Regions from separate parts of the Butyricicoccus sp. AF18-9LB genome, predicted to be linked through region 2. Evidence: predicted binding sites of a transcription regulator. Region 2 holds the regulator's gene; each other region holds the start of a gene.
What was found. The regulator NrdR, encoded in region 2, represses ribonucleotide reductase genes. The targets are predictions, from matches to a motif close to CACNANATNTNGTG.
Positions count from the first base shown of each region.

Region 1 (8,160 bases), on a different contig from region 2:
TATTCTGCAATACAGGATGTTCTGCCTGCGCAGCAAGTACCTTGCCGGGCAGATACATATCCTCGATGCAGCGCAGCTTACGCTCCTGCCGCAGCAGTACTATTGCTTGTGCGCTGATGGTGCAGGACAACATGCCATCGGATTCCAATCGGCAGTCTGCCTCGGATACGGTCATATGAACTGCGGTCAGGGCGCCTTCTTCTGCTTCCGGCAACTCGAGAATCTGCGTGAACGGCGTGCTGTTGTTCAGTACGCGCACAGCATCATCCTCCTGCATGGCAAGACAGTGCAGTATCGCTTCACCTTTCACGATGATTCTGCCATGCATGGCGCGGCACTCGGATACCTGCATCGTGCAGTCGGTGTGCAGAAGGGACAGCTCCGCTGCATCCGCAAGCTGTATGTCGTCCAGTATTGTCACCGGATAACTGCGCACCTGCTCCAGCAGCGTTATGCTCTGCAAATGGCTCAGGCATTCTATGCCGTCCAGTTCGACCGATTCTGTCACGTCGCACTCTGCTTTGCAGTAGCCTTCGGTTAAAAAGCAAAGCTGAACGCTGACGCATACCTTGCGGCTGTTCATAGCTTCGGCCTCTACCGCAGCAATGCGGCACACGGTGCTGCAGACAGATTCTGCCGAGACACCCTCGCATTCCTCAATATGCGCAAACGTGACCGGCACGGAGAGCCGACGCAGTTTACCGCCGTTTTCCGGTTCGTACAGTACAGTCGTCTGCACGGTGCCGGATACCAACAGGCGGCCATTCTGCGGAGTCTGGTCCTTGATGGTCGCCGTACCATACGCGCACACGATTCGTCCGATATCCGGAAATGTGTCCGGCACAATCGAATCCGCACTCTCTGTCGCCACAGAGATATGCGCTAATTTCTTTTCATAGTAGCAGATGCTTGTTTGATTCAGTTCCATTGATGCTGCCTCCTTTGGTTTCACCGCTGCTCCTGCATTACCATATGAAGCGCTTGTGTAAAATATGAGCAGATCGTTTTCGCTTTGCTGTCACATTTTCCATCCTCGCTGCTTATACTGGTAACAGGAGCGTGATGCGCTATGTTCTGCCGTGGTCAGGCGATCGGTCTTGCCGTATTTATGTTTGGAACAGGCTTGCTGCTGGGCAGTCTGCTCCCATCCTGTCTGCCGGTGTGGCTGATTGCACTGGCAGTGATCGCGGCAGGGCTGTTCCTGCTGCAGTGCTGAAGGAGGGTAAGGCATGATGAAGGTTGTTGTATGGAAAAGTCCCAAGTGCTTACGCGGGATCCTGTGCTGCCTGTTTCATGTAAACAGGGCATAAGAAAAAGCGCATTCGCAGATAAATCTCTGTGAATGCGCTTTTGGCTGTTTATGGAATTGTTACTTCTTTTCAGTCGTGCTGCCGAAGCCACCGGTGCGTTCACCGTCAGCCTCATCGTCCACGGTGATACCGAACGGCAGGAAAATACCCTGTGCAAAGCCGTCGCCTGCGGCAACCGAGAGGGTTTTGCCCTTGTGATCGTCGCTGGTCATCTTAATGAGAATGTGTCCTTCATTTTTAGCCTCAAAGTAGTCGCTGTCGATAATGCCAACCGTATTGTCAAGCTGCAGACGGTGACGGAAGCCCAGACCGGAACGCGGGTACAGGCTCAGCACCCAGCCGTCCTCGATCATAACGCGGATACCGGTCGGAATAAGGATGGTCTCATGCGGAACAAGCGTAAAGCTTTCCGGCGCAAAAAAATCATAGCCGGCAGAGCCTTTGGTCGCGCGGCGCGGCAGCCGGATGTTCTGATAGACCTTCTTGGCCTCATCCGCGCTGCGGCGGGTAGCCGCGCACCAGTCACGGACAAACTGTTCCTCGGATACCTTGAAAAACTGTGCGATCTGTTGCATAATTCAGCACTCCTTTTTACTTATCGTCATGCAGGACGATACTGTTAGCCGCAAGCGTGCGCGGAACATCGATCACGCGCTGGTTGGCACTGCCGCACCAGTGAAGCTGCGGATCGGCCTGCACCTGTACAAAACGACCGTCGATCAGCACGTCAATCTGATCGAGAAACGGCAGCCACTTGATTTCCTCCCAGCGATAGCCGGTGTACAGCCAGATGGTCTTGTCCGGAAACTTCTGCCGAATCTCGCGGCACAGCTCGCTGACCTCCTCACGGTTGCCGGGGAAAAGCGGATCGCCGCCGGAAAACGTAATGCCGGAGATATAGTCCTTGCCGAGCTCGGTGAACAGCTCATTCTTTGCTGCCTGATCAAACAGCAGACCGCCTTCCGCATCCCATGTGATGGGGTTGTGACAGCCGGGACAGGCATGTCCGCAGCCGGCCACCCACAGCACAACACGCAGGCCGTCGCCGTTGAGCATATCGTCCTTGGTTATATTGTGATACTGCATTCGTGTTACATACTCTTTCTTTCAGCAATTTCGGCCATCTTGGCATCGTTCAGGCGCGTATCGCCCTTCACGCGAGAGTAGGAAAGATAGCCGTTCATTCTCTCGATTTTGGTAAGGTTGCGGCTGCCGCACTTCGGGCAGACATCCATAGACAGCTCCTCATGACCGCAGTCATCGCAGTACGCGAGTGACAGATTGACACCCTCATAGAAGCCCTTTGCCATGGCGCGGCGCACCAGAGAGCGAATCGCCTCATGGTTGTAGTCAATCGGGTACTTGACATACTGGATCTTGCCGCCGTTGCACAGATTCCAGAAACGCCCCTCAAGATCCTGCTTCTGAATCGGTGTCAGGTCCTCGGTAACGTGGCAGTGGAAGCTGTTGGAGACATACGGACGATCGGAAACGCCCTCGATGATGCCGTATTTCTTGCGGAACTGCTCGACCTGCAAACCGCACAGACTCTCTGCCGGTGTACCGTAGATAGCATACAGATTGCCGTCCTCGTTCTTGAACTGCTCGACCTTATCGTTGATATACTGCAGTGTTTCGAGGGCAAACTGACCGTCCTCGGCAAGCGATTTACCGTTGTACAGTTCCTGCAGCTCGTTGAGTGCAGTAATGCCGAACGACGCAGTAGCGGTTTTCATGATCGGCTTAATCTTGTCCGACGGCTTGAGATGCCCGCCGTAGAAGCCGCCCTCGCAGTACGCCAACGGATTGGTAGATGCACGCATCTCCCCCAGGTATGCATAGGTGCGGATGTGCAGCTTGCGGATAAGCTCCAGATAGTAGTCCAGCACCTCGCGGAACGGACGGCTCTCCTGCTGTGCCTTAGCGTAGATCATCGGCAGGTGCAGCGATACCGCGCCAATGTTCCAGCGGCCGACAAATACCGGCTTGTCGCTCTCATCAGCGGGCTTCATGCCTCCGCGCTCGTACCACGGAGACAGGAACGCGCGGCAGCCCATCGGACTGATGATCGCGCCGTACTTCTTATACATGCTCGGCACATAGCCTTCACCGGTCAGCGACAGCCAGTCCGGATACATTGCACGGGACGAGCACAGGATACCGGCTTCAAATACATCCTCAAGCAGCTTGCCGGGACCGTGCAGGTTCTCATCGTACAGGAATACGATCTTCGGGAACAGGACCGGCTTTTTCTGGCCTTTTTTGCCCTGCCCCTTGCGGCGTACATTCAGCATGGTAATGGAGGCCAGCTTGGCAAAACGACCAGTGCCGGTTCCCATTGTCATGGTGATGAACGGATAGTCGCCGCGGCTGGATGCTACCGTGTTGAACTTGTACTCCCAGCCCTGGAAGCCCTGCTCAAAGTCGTTGAGAATGTCCGCCATAACTTCCTTCTCGACCGTATCAGCATCCAGTCCCAGACGAGTATACTTCTCGGTCAGCATTTTGTAGCTGCGCTCGGCATACGGCTCGAGCAGCAGATCGACCGACGGCACGGTAAAGCCGCCGTACTGCTGACTTGCAGCGGAAAGCACGATATCACCGATCACGTCAAATGCAACATTAAGTGTTTTTGGCTCGTTGTACCACAGATTGCCCATCTCAAAGCCGTCCTTGAGGACACTCGCTACATCAAACAGGCAGCAGTTCATGGTATCGCGGCGTGCCGACATATCGTGGACGTAAATGTAGCCGTCCCGACAGGCCTGCAGTTCCTCGGTGTTCATAAAGAACTTCTGGTACAGCTCCTTGTTGAGCTGATTGAAGATCAGGCTGCGCTTAGTGGAGACCAGCGCGGAATCCGTGTTGGAATTTTCCTTATCGCCGATATACATGATGGACTGGCTTTTCTGGTATACGCTGTCCAGCATGCCGACAAAATCCTGCTTATAGTTGCGGTAGTCGCGGTAGCTTTTGGCAACCTCCGGCTGCACCGACTCAAGTGCAGACTCAACGATGTTGTGCATTTGCCAGATCTGAATCTCGGTCATGTGATGGTCACGGATATAACCCTCGACATGATTGCAGATCGACTTCAACTCATCCTCTGTAAAGTTGTAGAGGACACGGTTTGCCGACTTATTAACGGCGATAACAACCTTCTGGATGTTAAACGGTTCTTTGGTGTGATCCTTTTTGACAACTCGAACCATGTGTTGTTCTTCCTCTCTAAATTTCATATGTTCATCATTATATCATATTGTCCGATAAAAAGCGAACAAAAAAGCACTGCTGTTTACAGGCAAAGCGTAAAAGTGCATACCCATATATCATGTGCCGCTATTGCATTGTACCATACAAGATATAGATTTGGAAGGATAAAATTCGACAAAAATATCATACATATTTTTGCGAAAATAATTCTTTGCATAAAATCGTCGGTTTTGCTTGCGGGTCTGCCGACTATCCTCTATAATAGATGTAGCGATCCTGACAGTAAGCCTCTGCGTCCGCAGATTCTGCATGAAAGGAGCCGTCCATATCGTATTGCAGCGTTTCCTGCACGGAAGCGCCGTTTATATCTGTATCGGACTGCGTCTTTCAGAGGACGCAGTTATTTTTTGTTCCGAGGTGTTTTTATGCAAACAAGAGTTGCCGTAATGGGAATCGTGGTAGAGAACACGGATTCTGTGGAACGGCTCAATACCCTGCTGCATGAGTACGGCAGCTATATCATCGGGCGCATGGGTATTCCCTATCGAGCGCGCAATATCAACATTGTGTCCATCGCCATTGATGCGCCGCAGGATGTGATTTCGGCTTTGTCCGGCAAAATCGGCAATCTGGACGGCATCAGCGTCAAGACCGCGTACTCCAATGTGCAGAGCGATGAATAAGGCGAAGCAGCTCATTGACCGGCTGGAAGCGCAGCACAGCCTGTCAATAGAGGAATACGAATATCTAATCGAAAACCAGAGCGATGAACTGGCAGCCTATGCCGCAGAGAAAGCGGTTGCCTTACGAAAACAGGTATATGGTACGGATGTGTACATTCGAGGACTGATCGAAATCGGCAATATCTGCCGCAACGACTGCTATTACTGCGGTATCCGGCGTTCCAATCCTGCGTGTGACCGCTATCGACTGAGCGAGGCGCAGATACTGGACTGTGCCCGGGAAGGCTATGTGCTCGGCTTCCGCACTTTTGTCATGCAGGGCGGCGAGGACAGCGCATTCTCAGTCGATGTGGTTTGCCATCTGGTACGACAGATCAAAGCCGAGTTTCCGGACTGTGCAGTAACGCTGTCGCTCGGAGAGTTCCCTCGTGAAGCCTATCAGGCGATGTTCGATGCTGGCGCGGACCGTTATCTGCTCCGTCACGAAACCGCCGATAAGGCACATTATGAAAAGCTGCATCCGGCGCAGATGTCGTTTGACAACCGTATGCGCTGCCTTCGTGATTTGAAAGACATCGGCTACCAGACCGGCTGCGGCTTTATGGTCGGCTCGCCGTATCAGACGGCACGAACACTCGCTGAGGACTTAAAGTTCATCGAAAAATTTCGGCCGGAGATGTGCGGTATCGGCCCGTTTATTCCGCAGAAGGACACACCGTTCCGCGATTTTCCGGCCGGAACGTGTGAGCAGACAGTGTATCTGCTGTCACTGCTGCGGCTGATCCAACCGAATTTGCTGCTGCCCGCTACAACGGCGCTCGGCACCATCCGGCCGGACGGCCGCGAGCGCGGACTGCAGGCTGGTGCAAACGTAGTGATGCCCAATCTGTCTCCGCTTGGGGTGCGAAAAAAATATGCACTGTACGACGGCAAACTATGTACCGGTGAGGAGGCTGCACAGTGCATCGGCTGCCTGTCGCGCCGTGTGGCATCGGTCGGCTGCCGGATTGTTACCGCACGCGGAGATATTATCCGATAAGTGATACATTTTAAGGGACTCTGACGGAAAGAGTAATCCTCTGACCGCAAGATAAGAAAGGAAAACGAAAAAATGGCTCAGTACAACCCGAAATCACTCCATGCAGAGGAGTTTATCAACCATGAGGAAATCCTTGAAACGCTGAAATACGCCGAGGAGAACAAACACAACATCGAGCTGATCGACAGCATTCTGGAAAAGGCCCGTCCGCAGAAAACGGCTACCGGCGTACACTGTGCCGGTCTGACGCATCGCGAAGCCTCCGTGCTGCTGGCCTGCGATATCCCCGAGAAGATCGAGGAGATGTATCAGCTGGCCGAGGAGATCAAGCTGGCGTTCTACGGCAACCGTATTGTTATGTTTGCACCGCTGTATCTGTCGAATTACTGCGTAAACGGCTGTGTTTACTGTCCGTATCACGCAAAAAACCGCCATATCACCCGCAAAAAGCTGACGCAGGAAGAGGTTGCCCGCGAGGTTATCGCACTGCAGGATATGGGGCACAAGCGCCTTGCCATCGAGGCCGGTGAGGACCCGGTCAACAACCCGATCGAGTACATTCTCGAGTGCATCAACACCATCTACTCCATTAAGCATAAAAACGGTGCAATTCGACGTGTCAACGTCAACATTGCGGCGACCACAGTCGAGAATTACCGCAAGCTGAAGGACGCCGGCATCGGCACTTACATTCTGTTTCAGGAGACCTACCACAAGCAGAGCTACCTCAAGCTGCATCCGGCAGGTCCGAAGCACGATTACGACTACCACACCGAAGCAATGGATCGCGCGATGGACGGCGGCATTGATGACGTTGGTCTGGGTGTTCTGTTCGGTCTGGAAATGTACAAGTACGAGTTTGCCGGTCTGCTCATGCACGCCGAGCATCTGGAGGCTGTACACGGCGTTGGCCCGCATACTATCAGCGTACCGCGTATCAAGCGCGCGGACGATATCGATCCGAACGTATTCGACAACGGCCTGAGCGACGAGCTGTTTGCAAAGGTTATCGCGTGCATCCGCATTGCCGTGCCGTACACCGGCATGATCATCTCCACCCGCGAGAGCCAGCAGGTGCGTGAGAGGGCACTTGGTCTGGGCATTTCGCAGATCAGCGGTGCTTCCCGTACCTCGGTCGGCGGCTACGAGGAAGAGGAGCGTCCGCACGACTCTGAGCAGTTTGATGTATCCGATCAGCGCTCGCTCGATGAGGTTGTTCACTGGCTCATGCAGCTTGGGTTTATTCCGTCGTTCTGCACCGCCTGCTACCGTGAGGGGCGCACCGGCGACCGTTTCATGAGCCTGTGCAAGAGCGGCCAGATCCTCAACTGCTGCCACCCGAACGCATTGATGACACTCGCGGAGTATCTGGTCGATTACGCAAGCGAGGACACCAAGCGCGTCGGCATGGAGCTGATTCAGGAGGAACTTAAAAAAATCCCGCGCGATAAGGTACGCGAAATTGCAGCCGAGCATATCAAGGATATCTGCAGCTCCAACCGCCGTGATTTCCGCTTCTAAGGAGGGTTTCCTATGGGACTGAACGCACAGCCCTCCGGCGAGCGTGTACACATCGGCTTTTTCGGTCTGCGCAATGCGGGCAAATCCAGCGTGGTGAACCGTGTGACCGGACAAACGCTGTCCATCGTGTCCGATATTAAGGGCACTACGACTGATCCGGTGCAGAAAGCGATGGAACTCCTCCCTATCGGTCCGGTGGTTATCATCGACACGCCGGGCATTGATGATGAGGGCACGCTCGGTGAGGAACGTGTCCGCCGGGCGCTCCGCGTGCTGGAAAAGACGGATATTGCGGTTCTTGTCACGGACAGCACGCGTGGTTTGCAGCCTGCCGAGCAGGAGCTTATCGAGCTGTTCCGCAAGCGGGAGATTCCGTTTGTCATCGCGCACAACA
Region 1 is NZ_JAQCWA010000008.1:35,801-43,960, reverse strand. Features, by position in the region: gene PGY33_RS06765 (DUF3794 domain-containing protein) at 1-928, opposite strand, end outside; gene PGY33_RS06760 (hypothetical protein) at 1,070-1,216, shown strand; gene PGY33_RS06755 (deoxyuridine 5'-triphosphate nucleotidohydrolase) at 1,370-1,885, opposite strand; gene nrdG (anaerobic ribonucleoside-triphosphate reductase activating protein) at 1,902-2,396, opposite strand; gene nrdD (anaerobic ribonucleoside-triphosphate reductase) at 2,402-4,522, opposite strand; gene PGY33_RS06740 (TM1266 family iron-only hydrogenase system putative regulator) at 4,949-5,206, shown strand; gene hydE ([FeFe] hydrogenase H-cluster radical SAM maturase HydE) at 5,199-6,245, shown strand; gene hydG ([FeFe] hydrogenase H-cluster radical SAM maturase HydG) at 6,318-7,766, shown strand; gene hydF ([FeFe] hydrogenase H-cluster maturation GTPase HydF) at 7,779-8,160, shown strand, end outside.
Region 1: the regulator NrdR is predicted to act here: its motif matches at 4,666-4,679, upstream of nrdD (anaerobic ribonucleoside-triphosphate reductase).

Region 2 (8,160 bases):
TGAGCGCACCCTTTTTGATGTTCGCCTGCAGAATGTTGTCCGTCAGCTCATACAGGTACGCCGAGCCTTTCTCCGTGCGGCTCTGGCGGCCGTAGACCTGCTTGGCGGTCACATCGTGGTCGGCCCAGTCGCTGCCGCCGTTGCTGTTGTTGAGCAGAAGCGGCTGCAGATTGTCCATCGCGTGGGCAAAGTGCGCCTCGGCGGTCTCATCGGCCTCAAATTCGTCAAAAACAGCCATCAGTTCGCGCTTCTGGTCGTCCGGCAGGAGCGAATAAATGCGCTGCTTTGCCGCGTCCTCGCGCGCCTTCTGCGTCTGCAGACCGTCGGTGTCGTAGGCGTAGGTGTCACCTGCGTCAATCTCCACCACATCGTGCAGCAGGCACATGAGCATGACCCGCGCCACATCCACCGGCTCGTTGGAATATTCCTGCAGCAGATACGCCATGATGGCCATGTGCCATGCGTGCTCGGCGTCATTCTCGCGGCGGCCGTGGCCGGAGAGATGCGTCTGCCGGAAAATGTTCTTCTCCTTGTCGATCTCAAGAATGAAATTCAACTGTTTCTGCAGCCGTTCGTCCATAAATCCATCTTCCTTTCGATATGAAAAAACGGGTACAGCCTGCGCCATACCCGCCGAATTATTTATCTTTGAGGAGCGTGTTCAGCTCTTCCATAAAGGTGTTGATGTCCTTAAACTGGCGGTAGACCGAGGCAAACCGCACATACGCGACCTCATCAACCTTACGCAGCTGCTCCATGACAAGCTCACCGATGACCTTGCTGGAAACCTCGCTTTCGAGCGAGCTGAACAGCTTCTGCTCGACGTGATCGACGATCTGTTCCAGCTGCATCAGCGAAACCGGGCGTTTCTCGCACGCCTTCACCAGACCGTTGAGCAGCTTCTGGCGGTCGTACGCCTGCCGGGTGCCATCGCGCTTGATCAGCATAAGCGGCATGCGCTCCACCGTCTCGTAGGTGGTAAAGCGTTTTCCGCAGTGGAGACATTCACGCCGGCGGCGGATGCTGGTACCCTCGTCCGTCGGACGGGAGTCCACGACCTTGCTGTCTTCAAAGCTGCAAAATGGGCACTTCATCGTACTTCCCCCTTGTGAACACCGCTTCACGCGCGTGGTTTGTTATCTGTCTGCTGTTATTATACTACGTGGGGTGCTGTTAAGTCAATTTTTTATTGTGATAAAGCGGCACCTTTTCCTGCACTGCCCTCCGGACGCAAAAAAGGCACCCGAACGGGTGCCTTTTCGATAGTCGTTAGATCTTGCGGCGGCGGCGGAACTTCTTACGGAAGAAGCCCCACAGACCGGTAGACAGCATAACGGACGACCAGCCGCCGGCCAGGATACCGACGATCAGCGGCAGGGTGAACTGCTTGAGCGACGGAACACCGAGGATGTATACCATGCCGATGGTGAACAGCGTGGTAAGCGTGGTGTTGATGGTACGGCCCATGGTCTGCCAGATGCTCTTCTCGCCGATGACCTCAAACGGCTCCTTGCGCGCGGTGCGCAGGTTCTCACGAACGCGGTCGAATACGATGATGGACGCGTTGATCGAGTAGCCGAGGATGGTCAGTGCAGCAGCAATGAAGTTGCTGTCGAGCGGAATCTGCAGCAGAACGTAAACGCTCAGCATAACGAGCAGGTCGTGAACCAGGCAGCAGATCGCAGCCAGACCACTGGTCAGCTCGAAGCGGAAGGTGATGTACAACAGCATCAGCAGGATTGCAAGGATCGAGCAGAGGAATGCCGAACGCTGCAGGTCGCTGCCGACAGAAGCGGATACGTCGTTGTTGTTGAGGATATCGGTATCGGCAAGGCTGTACTTCTCCAGCATCTTGTCGATCACGGCAGCACGCTGCTCGGAATCGATCGAGGTGGAGCGGATCAGCACGTCCTCGTTGCCGTCACCGGAGGAGGTTACAGAGGATGCGTCCACACCGGTTGCGTCCTTGAACAGATCGCTGACCTCGGTCTGGATATCCTGCGTAACTGCGGTATGCATGTTGAACTCCATCTCGGTACCGCCGGCAAAGTCGATGCTCAGGTTGAACAGGTTCTTGCCGAACGGCAGCAGAATCAGCGCAACAAGGCCGGTTACGATCAGTACGACAGAGATACCGCTGAAGATCTTGAAGTTCTTGAGGATCGGGAAATGCTTCTTCTCTTCCTTGCGCTCGCGCAGGCCGTAAGCCTTCGGATTGCGGATGTGGAAATCCACCATGCGTCTGAGCAGGAAGTGCGTGATGGTCAGCGCGGTGAACATCGAAACGATAACACCAATGCCCAGCGTGGTAGCGAAACCGACGATCGTGCCGGTGCCAAGGAAGAACAGCACGCCACACGCGATCAGGGTGGTGATGTTGGAGTCCAGAATTGCGGTGAACGCACGCTTGAAGCCGGAGTCAATGGCGCTCTTGACGGTCTTGCCGGCAGCCATTTCCTCCTTGATGCGCTCGAAGATAATGACGTTTGCGTCAACCGCCATACCGATGGACAGGATAATACCTGCAATGCCCGGCAGGGACAGGTTTACGCGGATCAGGCTGAACAGCAGCGCCTCGATAACCATGTAGAAGCACAGAGCGAAGCAGGAAACAACGCCCGGAATGCGGTACATGATGATCATGAACAGCATAACGAGTACCAGACCGATCAGGCCTGCCTTCAGGCTGGAGCTCATCGCGTCAGCGCCGAGCTGCGGGCCGACAGAGCGAAGCTCTACCTGCTTGAGCGAGAACGGAATCTGACCTGCGTTGATGAGGTTTGCCAGCTCGGTCGCGCTGTCGCGGGTGAAGTTGCCGGTGATAACACAGCTGTCGTTGTCGATCTTCTCGGAAACAGACGGATACGAGATGATCTGTTTATCCATCATGATGTACAGAATGTTGGTGCCGTCCGTGCGGGCAGCAACGGAGCCGGTCGCCTCAGCGAACTTCTTCCGGCCCTCGCTGGTGAACTGCACTTCAACGTAGTGCTGATCGGACATGCCGTTCGTCGGGTTGCCGTAGCCGTAGGACGCCTTCTTGATGTCCGAGCCGGACAGCCACTCCTTGCCGTCGGCATCGAGGAAGGTCAGCTGAGCGGTGGTGCCCAGGGTCTGTACGGCCTCCTCCGGGTTGGTGATCTGCGGGATCTCAACCGTTACGCGGTTCTCGCCGCTGAGGGATACGGTAGCCTCGGTAAAGCCCTTGTCGGTCAGACGCTGACGAATGACCTTCTGTACCGAGTTCATGTCGTCGGACAGGTTGTTGGTGTCGTAGCCGTCCGGGATTTCGGCCTCGTATACGATACGGGAGCCGCCGACCAGATCCAGACCCAGACGGATACCATTGTCGGTATCGAGTACGCTCGGGATGATGGCCTTCAGACCGGAGTCTGTCGTGTCTGCGGAATCGGTCGAAGCCGAGTCAGCAGAGGTGTCAGCAGACGCATCCGTGCTGTCTGCCTTGTTGTCCGCCGTGTCTGCGCTGTTGTCGGTAGACGAGGTGTCGCTCGTATCCGTCGCAGACGTGTCGGACGTTGCCGTGTTCCGGAACGGCATGGTCCAGCCGCCCGGAATGTACACTCCTGTTACCGCCGTCACGCCGAGGAAAATGATGATCAGCATGACCGCGATAAAGGAAGTTACACTCTTTTTCACTTGCAAGTGCCTCCTTTATTTTTTTGTTACACAACTGATTTAGTATACAGCATAATAGCCAAAAAGTCAATCATTCTGCACATATTGTATAACAATTCCGCGCCTGTGGCGCGTGTGCAATAGAATATCCCGCTGCGCGGGATATTCATAAAAACCGTGGGGCATGTACCTGTGCAGCGCGGCTTTTTAATGCCGCGCAAGGTTAGCACCGGTTTTTATACCGGTAAGCATATTTATGTGCCGCGTGCGACGCGCAAATATGCGCCCGGGATGTATCCGCGCCATGTGCGGTACATCCTATCTCGTTTCAGACTGTGATCTGAAACGAATCAAAGGTTGATCTCTACCTTTACGTCCTCACCGGTGAGGTACGGCGCGATCGCCGGACGAACACACTCGCTCAGGAACTCGTCTACCTGAGACGGGCAGCGGCCGATGTAAGCGGACGGGTCGAGGTGCTCGAGGATCTGCTCACGGGTCATGCCGAACATCGGGTCGCCGGCGATGCGGTCAACCATATCGTTCTCCAGACCCTCCTCCTTGATGCGCTTGCCCGCAGCCATGGAGTGCTCGCGGATGCGCTCGTGCAGGTCCTGACGGTTGCCGCCGCGCTTTACGGCGTCCATCATGATGTTCTCGGTTGCCATAAACGGCAGCTCGTTCATAACGTGCGCCTCGATGACCTTGGGGTAAACGACCAGACCGGAAACGACGTTGATCATGATGTTGAGGATTGCGTCAACGGCAAGGAATGCCTCCGGCACGGAAATGCGCTTGTTCGCAGAGTCGTCGAGCGTGCGCTCGAACCACTGGGTAGCCGAGGTGAACGCCGGGTTCAGGCTGTCGCAGATGACGTAGCGCGCCAGTGCGCAGATACGCTCGGAACGCATCGGGTTGCGCTTGTACGGCATGGCGGACGAGCCGATCTGGTTCTTCTCGAACGGCTCCTCTACTTCCTTGAGGTGCTGCAGCAGACGCAGGTCGGTTGCGAACTTGGAAGCGGATTCTGCGATACCGGCGAGCGTTGCGAGCGTCTGCGCGTCGATCTTGCGGGAGTAGGTCTGGCCGGAGACCGGAACCACGCCTGCAAAGCCGAAATCATCGGCAATGCGCTTCTCAAGCTCCTTAACCTTGCTCTCGTCGCCGTCAAACAGCTCCATGAAGGACGCCTGCGTGCCGGTCGTGCCCTTGCTGCCGAGCATGCGCAGGTTTTCGATGCGGTATTCTACCTCGTTCAAATCCATCAGCAGCTCGTTCATCCACAGGGTAGCGCGCTTGCCGACCGTGGTCAGCTGTGCCGGCTGGAAGTGGGTGAAGCCGAGGGTCGGCTGGGACTTGTGTGCATCCGCGAACTGCGCCAGCTTGTCCAGTACGGTCGCCAGCTTTTTGCGAACCAGCAGCAGACCCTCGCGGATCTGGATGATGTCGGTATTGTCACCGACATACGCGCTGGTAGCGCCGAGGTGGATAATGCCGGCCGCCTTGGGAGCCGCCTTGCCGAAGGTGTAAACGTGCGCCATAACGTCATGGCGTACCTCCTTCTCGCGCTGACGGGCCACATCGTAGTCGATGTCGGTCAGGTGCGCGGCCATCTCGTCCACCTGCTCCTGCGTGATCGGCAGACCGAGCGCCAGCTCCGCCTTAGCCAGCGACAGCCACAGCCGACGCCAGGTGGAGAACTTCATATCCGAGGAGAAGGTGTAGAGCATCTCCTTGGAAGCGTAGCGCGAAGAAAGCGGGCTTTCGTACACGTTGTTCATGTTATTCGTCCTTTCCGGTGTGTATTTTATCCAAATTATAACGAAATAACGGACTTGGATGGTATCTAATCTTCCATAACAGTCCGATTTTAGTTTAACACTTTGCACCGGTCATTTCAAGCAAAACCGACCGATTTTGCGCTATCTTGTAGCAATAAACAAAGTTTGCAGCGGTTTCGCCGTTAGATTTTGCGTCCTCCCCTTTTTCCTGCACCGCCTGCGCGGTTCAAGTGCCCCAGAGGTTCGGTGCAGAAACCAAAAAGCAGCACCCTTTTCAGAGTGCTGCTCGGAATTACGAATGCTTACGCGTTCTTAATAAACGCCTCGAGGCGGTCGAGACCCTTGTCAATCTCGGTGAGCGAGGTCGCATAGCTCCAGCGGACGAAGCCCGGCGCGGCAAATGCGGTGCACGGAACGGTCGCAACCAGACCCTTCTCAAGGAACAGCTGCGCGAAGTCCTCGGCGCTCTCGATGACCTTGCCGTACATGGTCTTGCCGAGGAAGCCCTTCATGTTCATCATAACATAGAACGCGCCCTCCGGCTTGATGCAGGAAACGCCCTCGATCTTGTTCATGCGCTCTACCAGATGGTCGCGGCGCTGCTCGAACGCCTGCTTCATCACCTGCATATCCTCCTGCGGGCCGGTCAGCGCGGTGATGGCCGCCTGCTGGGAAATGGTGGACGGTGCAGAGGTGGAGTGGCTCAGGTAGTTCGCCATCACCTTGGCCAGCTGCGGATTGGACGCGCTGTAGCCGATACGCCAGCCGGTCATCGCGTAGCTCTTGGACACGCCGTTGACCAGAATGGTGCGCTCCTTCACGTCCTCGCCCAGAGAAGCGAAGGACACAAACTCGTTGTTATCGTATACGAGGTTGCAGTAAATTTCATCCGCGATAACGTAGATGTTATGGCGGCAGCAAACCTCAGCGATCGCCTCCAGCTCGGCCTTGGTGTATACCATGCCGGTCGGGTTGGACGGAGAGTTCAGCATGAACACCTTGGTCTTGTCGGTAATGGCGGCATCCAGCTGCTCTGCGGTGATCTTGAAGTGCGCCTCCTCGGTTGCGGCTACGATGACCGGGATTGCACCTGCCTGCTTTACCATCTCGGAGTAGCTTACCCAGTACGGAGCCGCGATAACGACCTCATCACCCGGGTTGCACAGCGTCATCAGCGCAATATAAACCGAGTGCTTTGCACCCGAAGCCACAACGATCTGCGTCGGCTCGTAGTCCAGACCACAGTCCTCCTTCAGACGGTAGCAGGCTGCTTTGCGCAGGTCCATCAGACCGGCTGCCGGCGTGTACTTGGTCTGGTTGTTCTCAATGGCCTCGATACCGGCCTGCTTGATGTGCTCCGGCGTCGGAAAATCCGGCTCACCGGCACCAAAGCCGACAACGTCCTTGCCCTCTGCCTTCATCTGCTTGAACAGCGAATCAATGGCCAGCGTCGTGGACGCCTGCACACCTGCTGCAATCTTGGAAATCGGCTTCAATGCCATGCTCAGCACTCCCTTATATCTCTCATCAGTTATCATGTGTTTTTATTATATGCCTGCGAACTTATTTTTGCAAGTCCTGACTTAATAAATTGCAAAATCGACACAATAAAAAAACCCGCCGATATTGGCGGGTCAGGTGTGGAATTTTCACAAAACACGGTCGCGCGAGAAGATAATCAGAGCCGTTCCCCGTTCAATCGTGACGGCAAAGCGGCTGTTCGGTTTTGCCTCGTTCGAGGTGGAGATCATGCCGACACGGGTAACCGTGCCGTTCGTTAATTCATATTTTGCATTCTCGATGGTCACGCCCTCGAGCACCGCGTCCATCGGCACGACCGAGAAGTAGGTAAACGTCTCCGGCATGATGAATTCCTGCCGTCCGCCCTGATGCAGCTCAACGCGGTTGTACGGATCGAGGATGGTCAGGTGGCCGCCGAGCGTTTTTGCTTCCTCAAGCAGCGAGAGATTTGCCAGCATATGGTCGATGCGCCCGCCGGTCGCACACACGAGCGTCGCCTCGCGGCAGCCGCGGCGGAACACCTCCCGCAGACAGCTCTGCGAGTCCGTGTCGTCCTTCTCAGGTCTCAGCAGGATCACATCGTCTCCCTCTACCTCGGTCATGGAATCCCGGTCGGAGATCATGAAATCCGGGTGCAGACCGAGCGCCCGCGCGTGCCGCAGGCCGCCGTCCGCACACGCAACGAGCGCGTCCGGATGCTCGCGCAGAAACGCGCGGATGTAACCGTAATCGGTTTCCGGTGCAGCCGCAAAAATCAGCGCGTGCCGCCCTTGGTAAGTTCCCATTCCTTCAGATCCTTTACACTTTCATACAGCTTTACATAGCTTTCATGACGGGTTTTCGCAATTTCTCCGTTTTCCACCGCCGCAAGGATGGCACAGCCCTTCTCCTTGACATGCGCACAGCCGGTGAATCTGCACTGCCCGATGTACGGCTCGAACTCCGGAAATGCGTACTGCAGATCCTCGGCCAGCACCAAATCCATCTGCTCGGTCTCAAACGAGGAGAAGCCGGGCGTGTCCGCGATATAGCCGCCGCCTTCGATCGGGTGCAGCTCCACATGACGGGTGGTGTGCTTGCCGCGGCCGATCTTATCCGAAATCGCACCGACCTCGGCGCCGAACGAGCTGTCCAGCCGGTTGAGTACGCTCGACTTGCCGACACCCGAGTTGCCCGCAAACGCGCTCACCCTGCCGCGGATGCGCTCGCGCAGTGCGTCAAT
Region 2 is NZ_JAQCWA010000010.1:51,290-59,449, reverse strand. Features, by position in the region: gene PGY33_RS08015 (HD domain-containing protein) at 1-580, opposite strand, end outside; gene nrdR (transcriptional regulator NrdR) at 639-1,094, opposite strand; gene secD (protein translocase subunit SecD) at 1,270-3,657, opposite strand; gene purB (adenylosuccinate lyase) at 3,987-5,417, opposite strand; gene PGY33_RS07995 (pyridoxal phosphate-dependent aminotransferase) at 5,720-6,919, opposite strand; gene PGY33_RS07990 (thiamine diphosphokinase) at 7,067-7,723, opposite strand; gene rsgA (ribosome small subunit-dependent GTPase A) at 7,693-8,160, opposite strand, start outside.

Region 3 (8,160 bases), on a different contig from region 2:
GATGCGCGACAAAACCACCGGCGTTAAGGAGTTCCGCGAGGCTGCTGCTGAGATTGCAATGCTGATGTGCTACGAGGCTACCCGCGATCTGCCGCTCAAGGAGATCACCATCGAGACTCCGGTCTCTGATGCGCGCGTACAGGTTATTTCCGGCAAGAAGATTGCGCTCGTGCCGATCCTGCGTGCAGGTCTGGGCATGGTTGAGGGCATTCTGGAGATGATTCCGGCAGCTAAGGTCGGCCACATCGGTCTGTACCGCAACCCGGAAACCCTGCAGCCGATCGAGTATTACTGCAAGCTGCCGAACGACATCGAGGAGCGTGACGTACTGCTGCTCGACCCGATGCTGGCTACCGGCGGTTCCGCTATCGCTGCGATCGACGGCCTCAAGCGCCGCGGCGTAAAGCACATTAAGCTGATGAACCTCATCGCTGCTCCGGAAGGCGTTGCCGCTGTTCAGAAGGCACATCCGGACGTTGAGATCTTCGTTGCCGGTATCGACGAGAAGCTGAACGACCACGGCTATATCGTTCCGGGTCTGGGTGACGCCGGCGACCGTATCTTCGGCACCAAGTAAGCAATATACCGCTGAATTTTTCGGTATCTGCAGTACAATTTCACACCGACCGTTCCTGCAGAGGAGGGTGAACCGTATGACATTTGATGGCATCAAACGCTTTTCTCCATACTGGAATTTTGTCCTTTGCTATGGTCTTGTGACGGCGGTCGGGCTGATCCCCGGTCTGCTGTACGGCAACGAAATGGGGTACTGGCTGCTCGGCTTCTGGCTGATCCTGCCGTTTTCGGCGTTGCTGTGCACATTTCGGGCGGCATACCGCGCCCTGCCGCGATACGGTCTGATGCCCGTGTTCGTCGGCCTGTGGGCGATTGTTCTGCCGCTTGCCACGTTCCGCTCGACTGAGATGCAAAGCCTGTTTTACGGGCTTGTTCCCTCGCTGGTCGGCTTAACGCTGGGCGTACTGGTGCGCAAATTTGTATTCTGGTATCGAAACAGATAGAGACACTTTTAAGGACACTTTTGCGGTGCGGCTTTCGAGCCGCACCGTTTTGTTGGGAGAAAATTGAACCTATGCAATTTTACGAACTAAACTCCAGCCGCATGGACTACCGCGAGCTGAGTGCGGACGACCTCAACCTGCTGACGCCGCTCCTGCGCAGCGAGGAGACCATGCAGACGCTCGGCGGCGCACTCTCCTACGAGCAGACGCTGGACTGGCTGGTGGATACGCTGCGCCGCTATCAGGCCGAGGGCTGCGGCTGGCTGCTCGCACTTGATAAGCCGACCGGCGTTCCCGCGGCTCTGTGCGGCCTGACTTACGAGCAGGTCGGCGCGGAACGCGTGCTGACCGCGAACTGCATCGTCCGGCATGAGCTGCGCGGCATCGGCGTCGGCCGCGAGTGCATCGCCGCGTGCCTGCTGTACGCGTTCGAGTCCATGCACGCCGACGAGGTCAGCACCTTCGTGCAGAAGGATGATCTCGCAGGACTGCATACTGCCGTTGCCTGCCGTATGCAGCCGACCGAAAAGGTCAGCCATACCGCCTTCGGCAAGACTGCACCGTGTGTACGGTGTGTGGTCCGGAATCCGCACCTCGCGGAGAAGGCAAAATCAGAAAATGAACTGTCGGAAGATGAAAAGAGCACCGAAACGTGAGTTTCGGTGCTCTTTTATTATCATTTTGTGCGATACACATTGTTTAGCAATGGTGCATGCGGTTTACACGGTGCGCCCGCGCGGCATCAGGGCAGATTCCGCTCGCTTCGCAAGCGACCAGCCTCACCGATACTGCTCCGCCCAGACAGCCTCATTCGCCTCCAGCGACTTCGGCACATCCAGTACCCGCTGGTTCGCGCTGCCGCGAAACCGCAGCTCGATGTTCTTCTCCGCCATGATAAACGGCCCGTCTACCAGTAAATCCAGCTGCCCGAGCAGCTTTTTCACAAACGGATCGCTCAGCTCCAACAGCTGCTCAAACGTATAGCCCGAGTACGCCATCAGGTGCTTGCCCTTGCGCTTCAGCTCCACCGCAAGATAATACAGCGGCTCCGCCTTACAAAACGGCTCGCCACCCGAGAACGTCACACCCTTGATGAACGGATTGCGGCACATATCCTTCAGCAGCGTGTCCAGCTCAATATCCTGCCCGCCCTCAAAGTCGTGCGTCTGCGGATTGTGGCAGCCCGGACAGCCATGCGGACAACCCTGCACAAACAGCGTATAGCGGAAGCCGGGGCCGTCCACAATGGACTCCCCGACTGTACCTGCAATGCGAATTTTACCTTCCATCAGGCGGTGTGCTCCTGACGCATGGAGCAGCAGCTCGGAACGCTGTGCTTTACGCGGTCGTGCTCCTCCGCGCGCTTGCCGTTGTTGAAGCGGTCGAGCGTACCTACCAGATAACCCGTAATGCGGCGGATACGTTCAAAGCCTACACCTTCACCAATCATCGGCTCCTGTACAGCGATATTCTTAGTTTCCATGATAGAATTCTCCCTTTCCTGTCACTTTTTGACGATTTTCAATGTATTCGGCTGACGGTCGGCTTCTTCGGCGGGGTCGCCGTGATAGCCGATCGTGGTGCTGTTGTAATTTTTATACAGTCCCAGCTTCTGCAGCTTGGACAGCGGAACGCCTTCGCCCTCGCGGCGGCCGCAGCGCGGACATACTTCGCCGATAATGCCGGTATAGCCGCAGATCGGATCGCGGTCGATCGGGTGGTTGATCGCGCCGTAGCCGATGCCGGCTTCCTTCATCGCCCGAACGACAGCCTCAAACGCTTCGAGGTTCTGCGTCGGGTCGCCGTCCAGCTCAATGTAGCTGATGTGGCCTCCGTTGGTCAGCTCGTGATACGGTGCCTCGCGGGCGATCTTCTCAAACGCCGAAATCGGATAGTAAACCGGCACATGGAAGGAGTTGGTGTAGTAATCACGGTCGGTAACGCCCGGAATCGTGCCGTATTTCTCACGGTCGATCTTGACAAACCGGCCGGACAGACCCTCTGCCGGGGTAGCGATCAGCGAGAAGTTGAGGTGGTATTTCTCGGTTGCCTCGTCCATGCGCTGACGCATGTGACCAACGATTTCAAGACCAAGGTTCTGCGCCTCGTCGCTCTCGCCGTGGTGTACGCCGATGAGCGCCTTGAGGCACTCTGCCAGACCGATGAAGCCGAGCGTCAGCGTTCCGTGCTTAAGCACCTCGCCAACCTCGTCATCCGGACCCAGCTTTTCGGAATCCAGCCATACGCCCTCGCCCATCAGGAACGGGTAGTTGCGCACGCGCTTGCCGCACTGGATGCGGAAACGGTCGAGCAGCTGATCGATTACGAGGTCGATCTTGCGGTCGAGATCCTCGAAGAACCAGTCCAGATCGCCGTGGCTGCGGATTGCGATGCGCGGCAGGTTGACCGACGTGAACGACAGGTTGCCGCGGCCGTAGGTGATCTCACGGGTCGGATCGCACACATTGGACATAACACGCGTGCGGCAGCCCATGTAGCCGACCTCGGTCTCCGGATGACCCGGCTTGTAATACTGCAGGTTAAACGGCGCATCGAGGAACGAGAAATTCGGGAACATACGCTTCGCGGAAACGCGGCATGCCAGCTTGAACAGGTCGTAGTTCGGGTCGCCCTCGTTGTAGTTGACGCCTTCCTTGACCTTGAAAATATGAATCGGAAAAATCGGGGTCTCACCGTTGCCCAGACCGGCCTCGGTCGCAAGCAGCAGCTGCTCCATGACCAGACGGCCCTCCGGAGAGGTATCCGTGCCGTAGTTGAGCGACGAGAACGGAATCTGCGCACCTGCACGCGAGTGCATAGTGTTCAGATTGTGAACCAGCGCTTCCATCGCCTGATAGGTGCCCTTGCGTGTCTCCTTATCCGCGTACTTGCGAGCAAACTTCATGCACTTTGCAACCGTCTTTTCGTCAAGCGTCTCGGAAAGTGCCTTAGCCATCGCCTCGTCGTAGCCGTTGCCGCCTGCCAGACAAGCCCACTTGCCGGTCTCCTGCTCAACACGCTCGGTCAGCGCACGCGCATCGACCTCGTTGTTGTCGTCCTCACCGAACACCTCGAGGGCCTTGGCGAGATTGTCGCGGAACAGCTTGCGGAAGGTCTTGCGCACACCCGGCGCCATCGAGTAATCGAAGTTCGGCACGCTCTGACCGCCGTGCTGGTCATTCTGATTAGACTGGATAGCAATGCATGCCAGCGCAGAGTACGAACGGATGTCGTTCGGCTCACGCAGGAAGCCGTGACCGGTGGAAAAACCGTCGCGGAACAGCTTCAGCAGGTCAATCTGACAGCAGGTGGTGGTCAGCGTCAGAAAATCCAGATCGTGGATATGGATATCGCCCTCGCGGTGCGCCTTAGCATGCGCCGGATCGAGGATAAACATCTCATAGAACTGCTTGGCGCCCTCGGAGCCGTACTTGAGCATGGTGCCCATCGCGGTATCACCGTCGATATTGGCGTTCTCGCGCTTGACGTCGTTCTCGAGCGAGGACTTGAACGTCAGATCCTCGTACACCTTCATCAGACGGGTGTTCATCTCACGCACGCGGGTGCGCTCGTTGCGGTACAGGATGTACTTCTTGGCCGTGCGGGCATGTCCGCTTTCGATCAGAACCTTCTCAACAGTGTCCTGCACCTGTTCAACGGTGGGAGTTTCGGTTCCAGCAGTCTCCTCCAGCGTTTTTTCGACCTGCTCTGCCAGCTCCTGCGCCATATCGTGATCCTGGCCGCCGGAGGCCTGTGCTGCGCCGAAAATTGCATTTGTGATCTTGTCGATCTCAAAGGGAGCCATGCGCCCGTCCCGCTTGACGATCTGCTGAATCATAAAGAAAAATCCCTCTCTCATACAAAAACCGCCTAACGGCGATTTCTTGATTATTTACTAAATTATGTAGTGGTGCATTCAATATCGCACAACATCTTGTGTCTGCTTATCTCTTGCTTATATATTCTACCGCCGAAACACCGCCCTGTCAAGGCGCTAAATTCTTTTTGGCACATTTGCAAGAAAAGCACTATTTTTATTGGAGCATTCTCTAAACTTTTCCTCTTGACTCGAAAAATTTATCAGAAAAGCGCGACAAATTCCACAAAGTTTCTCCTTTATTTTCTCCGTGGTAATTTCTCCCGCAAAAAAGCAGATACACTATATATGGTATCCGTTCTATTCCCCATCGCAAGACGAAAAAAGAACCCCGGAACAGGATTCCGAGGTTCTTTGGTTTCGATCAGAAAATGATCTTATGCCTTGCCGTTGCAGCCCAGAACATTGATCAGCTTGTGGGTAACCATGTCCTTGACAGCCTGACGAGCCGGCTTCAGGTACTGGCGCGGGTCGAAGTGATCCGGATGCTCAGCGAAGTGCTCGCGGATAGAAGCGGTGATAGCCAGACGAATATCGGAGTCGATATTGATCTTGCAGACGGACAGCTGTGCAGCGTGACGCAGCTCTTCCTCCGGAATGCCGATTGCATCCGGCATCTTGCCGCCGAACTTGTTGATCTTGTCAACAAACTCACGCGGTACGGAAGAGGAACCGTGCAGTACGATCGGGAAGCCCGGCAGACGCTTGGAAACTTCCTCGAGTACGTCGAAACGCAGCGGAGGCGGAACCAGAATGCCCTGCTCGTTGCGGGTGCACTGATCCGGGGTGAACTTGTAAGCGCCGTGAGAGGTGCCGATTGCGATAGCCAGAGAGTCACAGCCGGTGCGGGTTACGAACTCCTCAACCTCTTCCGGATGGGTGTAGGAGGAATCCTCAGCGGAAACCTTTACGTCGTCCTCTACGCCAGCCAGGGTGCCGAGCTCAGCCTCGACAACAACGCCGTGAGCGTGAGCGTACTCTACAACCTTCTTGGTCTCCTCAACGTTCTCGTCGAACGGACGGGAGGAGCAGTCGATCATAACGGAGGAGAAACCGCCGTCGATGCAGGACTTGCAGGTCTCGAAGTCCGGGCCGTGGTCCAGATGCAGAGCGATCGGAATGTCCGGGCACTCCTTAACAGCAGCCTCTACCATCTTAACGAGGTAGGTGTGGTTTGCGTAAGCGCGTGCGCCCTTGGATACCTGCAGGACTACCGGAGCGTGCTGCTCCTGGCAAGCCTCGGTGATACCCTGAACGATCTCCATGTTGTTCACGTTGAAAGCGCCAACAGCGTAGCCGCCGTCGTAAGCCTTCTTGAACATCTCAGTAGTAGTAACTAAAGGCATGGGAATACTTCCTTTCTGATAAAAACTGAATCTTAAAAATTCTGCTTTTATTCTATCAGTTAAGCATGCTAAAATCAAGTCCATATCCAAAAAATCCTGTCATTTTTTCGTCGAATTCCTGCGGCAACTTTGCCAAAATTGCCAAACCTGCCGAAAACGCAGGATTTTCATTGATTTTTTTCATATTATATGATACTCTTTATGAGTAAGAAAATGCATGGCACAGCTCTGCGTTTTAATTTGCTTAGGAGGTTTTATCAATGAGTGAACTGAAAGGCGCTTGCGTCATCGGTCAGTCGGGCGGCCCGACTTCCGTAATCAACTCTTCTGTTCTGGGTGCGCTGGAGGCAGCACTGGACAATCCGTCCATCACCCGCGTATTCGGCATGGCACACGGCATCAAGGGCCTGCTGAACGACGACCTGTATGATATCGACAAGGAAGACCGCGACGAGCTGGCTCTTCTGCGCTACACCCCGTCCTCTGCACTGGGCTCCTGCCGCTACAAGCTGGCTGATCCGGATGTTGACGACACCGATTACAAGCGCATCCTCGAGATCTTCAAGAAGTACGACATCCGTTACTTCTTCTACAACGGCGGCAACGACTCCATGGATACCTGCAACAAGGTTTCCAAGTATATGATGAAGTCCGGCTACGAGTGCCGCGTAATGGGCATTCCGAAGACCATCGACAACGACCTGTTCGGCACCGACCACTGCCCGGGCTTTGCTTCCGCTGCCAAGTATATCGCTACTTCCTGCATGGAGATCTATCAGGACGCTCGCGTATACGACACCGGCATGGTCTGCGTCGTAGAGATCATGGGCCGTCACGCTGGCTGGCTGGCAGGTGCTGCCGGTCTGGCTACCGCTATGGGCGCAGGTCCGGATCTGGTTTACCTGCCGGAGACCGACTTCGATATGAAGAAGTTCCTGGCTGACGTAAAGCGCATCTATGACGAGAAGGGCAACTGCCTGGTAGCTGTTTCCGAGGGTATCCACTACGCTGACGGCTCCTTCGTATCCGAGGCTAAGACCTCTGCTACCGACGGCTTCGGCCATGCACAGCTGGGCGGTCTGGCTTCCATGCTGGCTGACACCGTTAAGAACGAGCTGGGCTGCAAGGTTCGCGGCATCGAGCTGAGCCTGCTGCAGCGCTGCGCTGCTCACTGCGCTTCCAAGACCGACGTTGACGAGTCCTATATGTCCGGCAAGGCTGCTGTTGAGAACGCAGTTGCAGGCAAGACCGACTACATGCCGGGCTTCAAGTGCACCCGTGACGAGAACGGCTACAAGTGCGAGATCGAGCTGCTGCCGCTCTCCGAGGTTGCTAACACCGAGAAGAAGGTTCCGCGTGAGTGGATCAACGAGGAAGGCAACGGCGTAACGCAGGAGTTCGTTGACTACGCTCTGCCGCTCATCAACGGCGAGAACGTTGGCCCGAAGGTATCCGGTCTGCCGCGCTTCGCTAACCTGAAGAAGATCAAGGCTGAGGCTTAATCTTTTCGGTTTAACTGAACAGAGCGTGCCTTGCGGTGCGTAATCAAAACGGGTAGAGCCGCAAGGCTCTGCCCGTTTGCTTTTAAGAGGAATTTCCTGTATGAATCTTTTTAAATCCAAGAAAAATCTGCTGCTGCTCGTATCTTCGGTCATCGTCTGGCTGGGCACCTGCCTGCTCGCCATGCACTGGAACACTGTGTATGACGGTGCCATCGGCGGCTTCCCGACCTATCTGTGGGTGTTCGCGCCGGTTGCGCTCATCTTCAACATTTTTATGAACAGCAGACCCAGTAATCCCGACGGCAGGGACCACAGCCGCTGGGCGCAGGCGCTGCTCGTCTTTCTGGTGGCGCTGATGCTGTTCATTGCCCTGCTGTCCGGCATGAACCCGCTGTATGAGATCAGCTTCTGGTGGA
Region 3 is NZ_JAQCWA010000015.1:51,551-59,710, forward strand. Features, by position in the region: gene upp (uracil phosphoribosyltransferase) at 1-577, shown strand, start outside; gene PGY33_RS09770 (hypothetical protein) at 654-1,019, shown strand; gene PGY33_RS09775 (GNAT family N-acetyltransferase) at 1,091-1,675, shown strand; gene nrdG (anaerobic ribonucleoside-triphosphate reductase activating protein) at 1,799-2,308, opposite strand; partial or broken gene nrdD (anaerobic ribonucleoside-triphosphate reductase) at 2,308-2,448, opposite strand; gene PGY33_RS09790 (anaerobic ribonucleoside triphosphate reductase) at 2,524-4,857, opposite strand; gene fba (class II fructose-1,6-bisphosphate aldolase) at 5,274-6,242, opposite strand; gene PGY33_RS09800 (hypothetical protein) at 6,298-6,426, opposite strand; gene PGY33_RS09805 (6-phosphofructokinase) at 6,503-7,744, shown strand; gene PGY33_RS09810 (hypothetical protein) at 7,845-8,160, shown strand, end outside.
Region 3: the regulator NrdR is predicted to act here: its motif matches at 4,945-4,958, upstream of PGY33_RS09790 (anaerobic ribonucleoside triphosphate reductase).